3 regions of the Anaeromassilibacillus sp. 1001302B_160321_C8 genome follow, and region 1 is predicted to be linked to each of the others. Evidence: predicted binding sites of a transcription regulator. Region 1 holds the regulator's gene; each other region holds the start of a gene.

The links. The regulator LexA, encoded in region 1, represses DNA repair genes until DNA is damaged. The targets are predictions, from matches to a motif close to CNAACANNTGTTNG.
Region 2: a site for LexA is predicted at 1,795-1,808, ahead of recA (recombinase RecA). Genes of this name have one in related genera too.
Region 3: a site for LexA is predicted at 1,683-1,696, ahead of I2E77_RS01710 (putative DNA modification/repair radical SAM protein). Genes of this name have one in related genera too.

The regions. Positions count from the first base shown of each region.
Region 1 is NZ_JADNJD010000002.1:278,522-281,799, forward strand. It holds gene I2E77_RS02740 (hypothetical protein) at 1-129, opposite strand, end outside; gene I2E77_RS02745 (M23 family metallopeptidase) at 538-1,281, opposite strand; gene lexA (transcriptional repressor LexA) at 1,823-2,407, shown strand; gene I2E77_RS02755 (cyclase family protein) at 2,479-3,072, opposite strand; gene I2E77_RS02760 (5'-methylthioadenosine/adenosylhomocysteine nucleosidase) at 3,183-3,278, opposite strand, start outside.
Region 2 is NZ_JADNJD010000005.1:144,588-147,865, reverse strand. It holds gene I2E77_RS05395 (regulatory protein RecX) at 1-471, opposite strand, end outside; gene recA (recombinase RecA) at 500-1,663, opposite strand; gene prmC (peptide chain release factor N(5)-glutamine methyltransferase) at 1,928-2,788, opposite strand; gene I2E77_RS05380 (DUF1385 domain-containing protein) at 2,785-3,278, opposite strand, start outside.
Region 3 is NZ_JADNJD010000002.1:76,860-80,137, reverse strand. It holds gene I2E77_RS01715 (TIGR03915 family putative DNA repair protein) at 1-345, opposite strand, end outside; gene I2E77_RS01710 (putative DNA modification/repair radical SAM protein) at 348-1,667, opposite strand; gene I2E77_RS01705 (C-GCAxxG-C-C family protein) at 1,866-2,318, shown strand; gene I2E77_RS01700 (helix-turn-helix domain-containing protein) at 2,306-2,770, shown strand.

The DNA of each region.
Region 1 (3,278 bases):
AGTCGGCTGTACACACAATACATGCAGTGGAACCGACCGCTCTTCTGCAATCCGCTTCCCTGCTTTAATCAATCTGTCACAATCGCGCTGGCCTGTAACACAAACCAGAACCGCTCCTCTGCTGTTCACGAATGTACCTCCTTTCTACCAGTCTCATTCCGTATGCCCGTGGGGAACCGGGCTATACAAACCTGTCTGTTCTCTTTCCCCGTCTATTTAAGTATAGTAAAATTTCCGCTGGGTATGGTAACGTTCGGTGTCTATTTCATGAATAAACTGTTAAGGATTCACCCGAACGGACAACTCGCATCCAATTTAATCTCCACCCCGTTACATCAATTGAAACGCACTTCACCGAAAAGAAGGGGCCTTTTCATTTCGTATATAGTGTACCACGAAATTAATAATATTTCCAGCAACATTCTTGTAATTTTTATGAATATATTCTAAACTTTACAGGCAGAGATCAAAAAAGCAGAGTCAAAAGATTCCTCTCTTGACTCTGCTTTTTATGCCCCTAAACGTTGCCGAGGGCGCCTATTCAAAGATTGTGAGGGGGTCAATCCACTTGCCGGACTTCTTAACCGCAAAATGTAGATGTGGGTCGTCAGCGCTCTCACAAGGGGTTGTCCCAACCGTCCCGATTTTTTGACCGGCCTTGACCGTATCGCCGGCTTTCACGTCCATCGTTTCCAGGCCACAGTAGCATCCGCCGGTCTCGCCGTGCTCGATATATACGACATTCCCAAATAGGTCGTCGTGGTAGGCGTTTTTCACGGTCCCATCGGCGATCGCTTTCACTTCCGTGCCCAATTCCGCAGCGAAATCCACCCCCGCATGCGCGCGCCAGTCTTTCATCGTTTTAGAATAGATTAGATTGTCGATGCTAAATTTTTGCACAACCGTTCCATCGACCGGATACGAAAAAGACAATGGAACCGTCGTGGTCTTTACGGCGGGCTCTTCCGAGGAAACCGGCGCTTTGGATTGCGGCGCCTGGCTGCTGGGGGATGTGCTCGGCGGTGCGGATGGTGTGGAAGATGTTGTGCCCGGCGAGCTGCTTCCAGGGACCTCCAACACGCCGCTCACCGCTTCATTCGCTGGATAGGCCGTTGTTTGGCTGCTGGATGGTTCCTCCTCCGGCGTCGCATAGTTGATAACGCTATCATACGTCGTCCAGGCGGCCACACCGATTGCAATTAAACAGACGCCCAGAGCAATGTAAAAGCCTTTGGAAGCCCCTCCGGATGAATGGTTCTTCTGATAGTGGTTGTTAGTCATTCGTTGCACCTCCGAGTCTATTTTTGCCACCTATTTCGGGGAATATGCGGCAGCTGCAAAAATAGGAACCGTACACAACAAATGAAAAAAGACCGAACCCTTACGGATTCGGTCTTTCTTCTTAGCTTGAGGGGTATATTGAGGAGGGTAGAACATGTATCAAGTTCTGGTGCGGCTCCATTGCTTGATTACGGTTCTTATTATACTCACTTTACCGATTTGAGTTGTTACGATGCTATGAATATTCTTTAAACTATTTCAGTAGATTTTTTGAACGAATTTCCGTAGAAATTGCCAAAAAGGGACGCTTTGGGAAGAAACCCCTCGAAAGTTTCACAAACAAACGTTTACATTTTTTGACCGCCTGTGTTATAATGGAATTATTAAAATAACCATTTTCATAGATGTGTACCGCCTTTCTCTATAATAAAGGGGCAATGGATAGAAGCCTTCGCAGGCGCCCATCTATTTTTCTAACATGCTCTTCCGAATGGCTCCGGAAATGGATCAAAAACCACCACCAGGAAAGTGAGGATGCGATATGTTGACAGAAAGCCAAAAGAAAGTATACGACTATTTAAAAAGCCGGGCACAGGGCGGCCTTCCTCCGACCGTTCGGGAAATCTGCAAAGCGACCGGCCTGAAATCCACGTCCAGCGTCCACGCGCACCTGAAGACACTGGAACGCGAGGGATATATCAGCCGCGACGCCGGCCTCAACCGCGCCATCCATCTTGTGGGGGAGCAGCCCACTGTACAGGTGCCGGTCGTTGGCCGTGTGGCTGCGGGGCAACCCATCCTCGCAGTGGAAGAGGTGGAGGGCTATGTCCCCTTCTGCCCGCCCAACCAAAATGCCGACGACTACTTTGCACTGCGCGTGCGCGGGGAAAGCATGAAATGCGCCGGCATCCTGGACGGCGACCTTGTGATTGCCCGCAAAGTATCCACAGCGGAGGACGGGGAGATGGTCGTCGCCCTGATCGAGGATGAGGCGACGGTCAAATATCTGTATCGGGAGCCCGACCGCATCCGCTTGCAGCCCGATAACCCGGAGTATGAACCCATCTATGCGACCGACGTCACCGTGATCGGAAAAGTCGTCGCAAGCATCCGCTATTATAAATGAGCAAACATCCCCTATAAACAGACTGGCGCGGCCCTGCTTTTAGCAGAGCCGCGCCGTTTGATTTTCAAAATTTAATCCGCTTCGCCGTCTTCCGCCAACAACACTGCCCGGAGAGGGGAGGCTTCCGCCCCCTTCAAGTAGAGTGGGAACGCCACCAACGTATAGGTACCCTCCTTCACATGGGACAGGCACAACCCCTCCAAAATGGGAATATCTGCACCCAGGAGTTCAACATGCGGCCCCGCCTCCTCATGCGGCGCGCCGATGCTCCAGGCATCCGTCCCAACCAACGTCACGCCGGCGGCAGCTAAGGCAAATGCAGCGCTTGTGGAGAGGTAAGCCTCCCCTCCGCCCTTGAACAATAGGATCTTTTCGCAATAGGGCATGATACGGTCGATGTCGGCCCCCGTGACAATCCCGTGTGCTGACACAACTGTGCAGCGCCCCATAAACCGGGACAGGTCCAGCTCGTCCACCGTCTTTCCGTCGTTGATAAAATGGCGGGGGGCATCCACGTGGGTGGCAGAATGGCACCCGGTATAGAACCCGGAGAGATTGTATGAATCCCCCAGCTCCATGCGCCGCACCAGTTCACGGCGAGGCTCTGGGTCCCCCGGATAAACCGGTGTAGAAAATAGCTCCCGCGAAATGTCGATGACCTTCATATCCTGCCGCCTCCTTTTCCCTGTCACTTTTTGTAATCTTTTGAAATCTTTTGAAAGATCTGGTCCGTTTCTTTTGTTTTATGGGTAGGGGATTTCTGCTTGCTCGATTCCTATATATTTTCCAACATTGGCAGCGCCGTGCAAAGCAATTCGGTTGTCTGATGCGCGGCAAAGGTGGAAAATTGCTCATAGTCCACGCCCGCGTT
Region 2 (3,278 bases), on a different contig from region 1:
CCGGAGCGATTCCTCCGGCTCTGGGGCGAGCTCTTCCACAATTTCCTGGGCGAGCGCGCGGTCGATCCCCTTTTGCAAGAGCTCATATTCCGCACGGCGCGCCGCAAACCGCTTGCGCTGCAGCAGCTCTTCCGCCAAATTGCGCGCATATTGCGCGTCGTTGACCAGGCCGAGCTCTTCCATGCGCTCCGCAGCGCGTTCCGCTGCCTCGCGCCCCGCCGTCCGGGAAATCTTATCCGCCAGTTCCTTTTTGGAGTGGCTGCGGTGCTCCAACAGGTAGAGCGCCTTCTCCTGCGCGCGGTGTGCGTCGCTCCGCTGGATCAGCCGGTACAGCTCTTCGTCGTCGAGCTCCATCCCAATCCGCAGGCCGGATTGCAACAGGGTCTCCGAGTCTAACTTTGCGGCGAGCTCCCCATCCAGGAACAGGGCCGTCAGGCGTTTGCGCCGCGGCTCCAATGCGGTAACTAACAAAGCATTCCCATCCTTTTATGATTCATGTCTATTCGACGTCGTCGGCCTCTATGTCGATTTTCGCAGCCGCTGCGCGGGAGGCCGGTTTTGCCACCTCCGCCGCAGGCGCGGGGATCTCCAGCGGTTTCGCTGGGGAAGCGTTCGGCATGGGTACCGCCGACTTGGCATAGAGTTTCCCGACATTTGCGCGGACCTGCTGTTCGATTTCGTCCGCCAGTTCCTTATTGGTGGCGAACAGGTTTTTGACATTGTCGCGGCCTTGTCCAAGGCGCTCCTGCTTGTAGGAGAACCAGGCGCCGCTCTTCTGCACAATGTCGAGCTTGACCGCAAGGTCGAGCAGCTCGCCTTCGCGTGAAATGCCGCGGCCGTACATCACGTCGAACTCCGCCTCGCGGAACGGCGGCGCAATCTTATTTTTCACCACGCGCGCACGGGTGCGGGAGCCGACCTGTTCCGTGCCGTTTTTGAGCGTCTCGATGCGGCGGATATCGATGCGTACCGAGGAATAGAACTTCAATGCGCGGCCGCCGGGGGTGACCTCCGGGTTGCCGTACATCACGCCCACCTTTTCGCGGAGCTGGTTGATGAAGATCGCCACGCAGTTGGATTTGGAAATCGCACCCGCCAGCTTGCGCAGCGCCTGGCTCATCAGGCGCGCCTGCAGGCCGACGTGGGAATCGCCCATCTCGCCCTCGATCTCCGCGCGCGGCACCAGGGCCGCCACCGAGTCGACAACAATCACGTCGATGGCGCCCGAACGCACCAGCGCCTCCGTGATCTCCAACGCCTGTTCACCGGTATCCGGCTGGGAAACGAGCAAGCCGTCCACATCCACGCCCAGCGCGCGGGCGTACACCGGGTCGAGGGCGTGCTCTACATCGATGAACGCCGCGTTGCCGCCGTTCTTCTGCCCCTCTGCGATGCAATGCAGGGCCAGCGTGGTTTTGCCGGAACTCTCCGGGCCGTAGATCTCGACAATACGGCCGCGCGGCAGCCCGCCGATCCCGAGCGCCAGATCCAGGGAAAGCGAACCGGTGGGGATCGCCTCCACATGCATGGCCTCGTTCTGGCCCAGACGCATCACCGCGCCCTTGCCAAACTGCTTTTCGATCTGCGCCAGCGCTGTCTCCAGCGCCGCCTTTTTATCCATCGTTTTTCCCGCAGCCGCGCCGCGGCTTTTGTCCATGGCCATTTGATTCCCTCCGGTCTTTTGATTGGAAAAACGCCGGAAGAAGTTCCGGCGTCTCGAAGCGACAAGTCATAAAATAACTTGCATTATTATATCGTATTTTTGAAAGAAAAGCAATGGATGGAGGGCAATTTCGAACAAATATTTGCCTCCCTGCTTCTGTAAAATCCTGCATTCCATATTTTTCCCAGGCCAATGCCCTCTCGCCGGAAAGCGGCGGGCACAATCCAGCACGCCTGCGCGCCGCCAAGCCATCCATTTACAAACCTATGCCCGGACGCCAACGACCACGCGGTCCAACCCGTTAAAATCCTTGCGCACTTCGATTTCCCGCACACCCGCCTCTTGGAACAATTCCGTCACGGCCTGCGCCTGTTCTTCCCCGATCTCCACAGCGGCAACGCCGCCGGGCTTCAAACGCGGGACCCATAGCTGCGCAATCGCCCGGTAGAACACCAGCCCATCTTCCCCGCCGTCCAGGGCTGTGCGCGGTTCCTGCTGCACCTCTTTTTGTAGTCCCGCAATCACCCCCGCCTCCACGTAAGGGGGGTTCGACACCACAAGGTCCAGTCCGGAAAACGGTGCGGCCGATTCCGGCGACAAGACATCTAATCGGACCGGATGGACGGCCTTGCTTGCCAGCCGGCGGACATTGGCCTCCAAAAACCGGAAAGCATCCGCATAGAGCTCTGCGCAGGATATCTCTAACCCTGGGAGCAGGGATGCAAGCCCGATCGCCACTGCGCCGCTTCCGCCGCAGAGGTCGATCCCTTTCCAAGGCCCTTTCGCGCCGCTGCCCACACGGAGCCGTTCCGCCGCTGTATACACCAGCAACTCCGTCTCCTCGCGCGGCACCAGAACGCCTTCTCCCACGCAAAGCGTAAAATCCATGAACGGCCACTCGCCAAGGATGTACTGCAACGGCCGCCCCTGCGCCCGCATTTCACAAAGCTCCCAATATGCGGCCGCGTGCGCTTCTTCCGCCGGTTCCATCCCATGGATCATCAGCTTTTGGCGATCCATACCAAAGACCTTTTCAAACAGGCAGACAGCATCAAAGGCAGGGGTTTCAATCCCTGCCTTTTCTAAAAGCATCTTTCCCTTTTGATACGTTTGCCGCAGCGTCATGCCGTTTTCTCCTTTGGCTGCTTGGCCTGTAACGGGCATTGCAGATCCGTCCCGTCCTCCGGGATGACCGCCTTCATCGCCTCAATCGCCACTTCGATCATGCTGTCGTCCGGTTCCTTGACTGTCAGCCGTTGCATCCAGAGGCCGGGGGCCGAAATGATGCGCGTGGCAAGGTTGTCATAACGCCCACAGATACGGATAAGCTCATAGCCGATGCCCACCACCACCGGAATACAAAGCAATTTGACCAATGTGCGCAGGATGGGGTTTGTGAACGGGATGAAGAACCCGATGATGACCCCCAGCAGCAGCATGATAATCATAAAGCTCGTGCCGCAGCGCGGATGGAAGCGGCTGTGATGCCGCACGTTTTCAACGGTCAGCTCTTCTTCATTTTCATAGCAGAAAATGGTCTTATGTTCCGCGCCGTGATACTCAAACACGCGCTTAATCTCCGACATATGCGCTACAATGGCGATATACGCCACAA
Region 3 (3,278 bases), 200 kb from region 1:
CTTGCGCAGTGTGCTGACCGTATCGTCGGCAAGCCAGCTCGTGACCTGCGCGCCATGCTGGTATCCCATGCGGATAAAGCGGTAGAGCAGCCGTTCCCGTTCCGGCAGGCAGGTGAGGAAACCGGTTTCCACCAACTCGCGGGCTTCCGGGGAGATTTTGCGGGAGAGGGATGTGTAGACGCGCTCCGCACGGTCGGGGTCGGTTTCAATCCATTTTTCCGGGTATAAGGACACCTGTGCTTCTTCCTCGGGCAGAATTTGCACAGGGACCTCCCGCCTGATATAGCTTTCAAAAACACAGCAAAGAAAGCCGTCGAAGCTTCCGTCGTAGCGATAGGCAACCATGGTCAGGCCTCCTTTTGGGCAAGTTCCGGAAAGGCAACCGGCGCTTGTGGTTCTGTCGTGGGGGATGGGGTGAAAAAGGAGAGCTGTTCCGGGACATCCTGTGCCGCAAGTTTCTGTTTTTCCTCGGAGATCAGGGCGCGCAGGACGCTCTCTGGGGTAAAGCGCAATCCCTCCCGCATCTTTCCGGAACAGGTGATGAAATACTGCGCGCGCTTTAAGACCACGCCGATTTTTTTCAGGCCGTCGAAGTCGAGGGAACGGCAGCGACGCGCCGCCCGGATACGCTGGGCGCTGCGCACGCCGATCCCTGGAACGCGCAATAGCATCTCATACGGGGCGGTATTGATTTCCACCGGGAACTGTTCCATATGGTTGACCGCCCAACCGCATTTGGGGTCCACCAGGGGGTGGAAGTTTGGATGATGGATGTCCAAAAGCTCGTCGGCGGTGAAGCCGTAGAAGCGGAGCAGCCAATCCGCCTGGTAGAGCCGGTGTTCCCGTAGAAGCGGCGGTTTTGTCCCCTTGGGGGGCAGTAGGGCATTTTCCGAGACCGGCATATAAGCGGAGTAAAAAACACGCCGCAGGCCATACTTCCTATAAAGCCCCTCGGTCAGGCGGAGGATATTCCAGTCAGTGTCCGGGGTGGCGCCGATAATCATCTGTGTGCTCTGGCCGGCAGGGGCGAATTTCGGCGTACTGCGGTACCGTATCAAGTCGTGGCGTGTCTCCTGGATTTTGCCTGCGATCAGGCCCATCGGCTGTAGGATGGAACGCTTCGATTTGTCCGGCGCAAGCAGCTTGAGACTGCGCTCGGAGGGCAGTTCGATATTCACGCTCATACGGTCCGCGAGCATCCCGAGAAGCGTCAGGAGCCGGTTGTCCGCACCGGGGATGGCTTTGGCATGGATATACCCCCGGAATCCGTATTCCTCCCGCAGGAGGCGCAGGGTTTGGATCAACAGCTCGCAGGTGTAGTCGGGGTTTTTGATGACGGCAGAGCTTAAAAATAACCCTTCGATATAATTGCGCCGGTAAAACCCAATGGTCAGGTCGGCCAGTTCGCGCGGGGTAAACGTTGCCCGGGGCGTATCGTTGGACCGGCGGTTTATACAATATTGGCAATCATATATGCAAGCGTTGGTCATCAGCACCTTCAATAAGGAGATGCACCGCCCGTCAGATGCAAAGCTGTGGCAGATGCCCATTTTCACAGCACTGCCCAGTTTTCCTTTTTTCCCGCCGCGGTCGATCCCGCTGGAGGTACAGGCCACGTCATATTTGGCGGCGTCGGTCAGGATGGTCAGTTTTTCAATGGTTGTCATAGAAAACCCTTCTTATAAACATATGTTCGATACAAACAGTATAAGGAACTTTTCTGCCAAAGTCAAGCGGAAATTGCAACCATTGCCGATTTGCGTTATAATTTTAGAAACAGACCGATTGGACAGGTTCTGTTTTGCAAAACTCCATGGATGGTTTTGATCGGATTCCTGTCCAAACATTCGGAAGGAGAAATCAAGATGGGCGATAAGGCAGAGAGGGCAAAGGCCCTCTTTCTGGAAGGATACAATTGCACACAGGCGGTGGTCGGCGCTTTTGCGGAAGAGATCGGCATGGATTTTGACACCGCCGTCCGCTTGGCCTCCGGCTTTGGCGGGGGTATGGGACGCTTGCGGCAGGTATGCGGCACAGTCTCGGGCATGGTGTTTGTCGCAAGTGCGAAACTTGGCTACACGGACCCAAAGGCCAAAGTGGAAAAGAAAGAGCTCTATCAGGAGATTCAACGGCTGGCGGAGTGCTTCCGCAAGGAAAACGGCTCGATTGTGTGTGCGGAATTATTGGCAGGGGTCAAGGACGCAGACAATTCCCCGGTTCCAAGCGAACGGACAGCGGAATACTATAAAAAGCGCCCATGCCCGGAGTTGGCAGCATGTGCGGCGCGGATTTTGGAGGACTGCGAATGGATACGGTGACGCTCTATCGGATCAATTGTTACCATGCCCCGCGCGAGGAGTTGATCGGAGAGAGTTTTTCTCTGGTGCCCTGGGATGAAGACGACGCCACCATGAAGGGCGAGGACGACGGGGGAAAAGATTATGAATTGCCAAAGGGCTATGAATTGAGTGCAGAGGACGGCGTGCCGGTGATCTTGAATCCGGATGGGCGGCCCTGTAGTTTGCAGGGGCATAACGGGTGCCCGCTGCTGATCGACGAGGCCAAAAAGCTTGCGATCCTGGTGGAGCGCGATAAGAAGATTCTACGCCAGAGGGAACTTGCCCATCTGACCCGCGCACAACTGGCGGAGCGGTTAGAGGTTTCACAAGCGTTGCTGTATCAATGGGAGCACTGTGAAGTGGAGCCGGATGTCCGCACGCTGAAGCGCATCGCGGATATTTTGCAATGCGAGATCTTGGAATTGATCTAAACCGAGGCTACGTGGAAATTCATAACGACAACGAAACATAAAAGGAAGCTGCGGAGGATGTTCCTTCGCAGCTTCCTTTTATGTTTTTTTAATAAATTCTGTATGGCAAACCGGGCAGGTAATCTGAATTTTCCCTTTTCCACGCGGAACGCGCAGCGTGTTTTTGCAGTTCGGGCATTTGTAATACCGGTGGGTCTTGGAATCCTTAATCCGGGCCTTTTTCCTCTGAAACCAGCTTTTGATTGGATTCCAGAACGCTAAAAATTTGAGGTTTTCCTGGTAGCGTCTTGCTGTGTTGCGAGAAAGCATACGGAATAGGCACAAAATTAAAACGGCCAGCGCAAACAGGCGGAAAATCCATAGGCCAGTAAGAGGGGCAAAGAAAATGAGAATCAGATAAACAATCAGTAAAGCAACCCCCAACTGATCCGGGCCGTACCGCCCTATCATAAACCTTCTCAACCAATCCAAATTGTGAACCTTCTCTCTTGTGGAAATTCTGTATCCA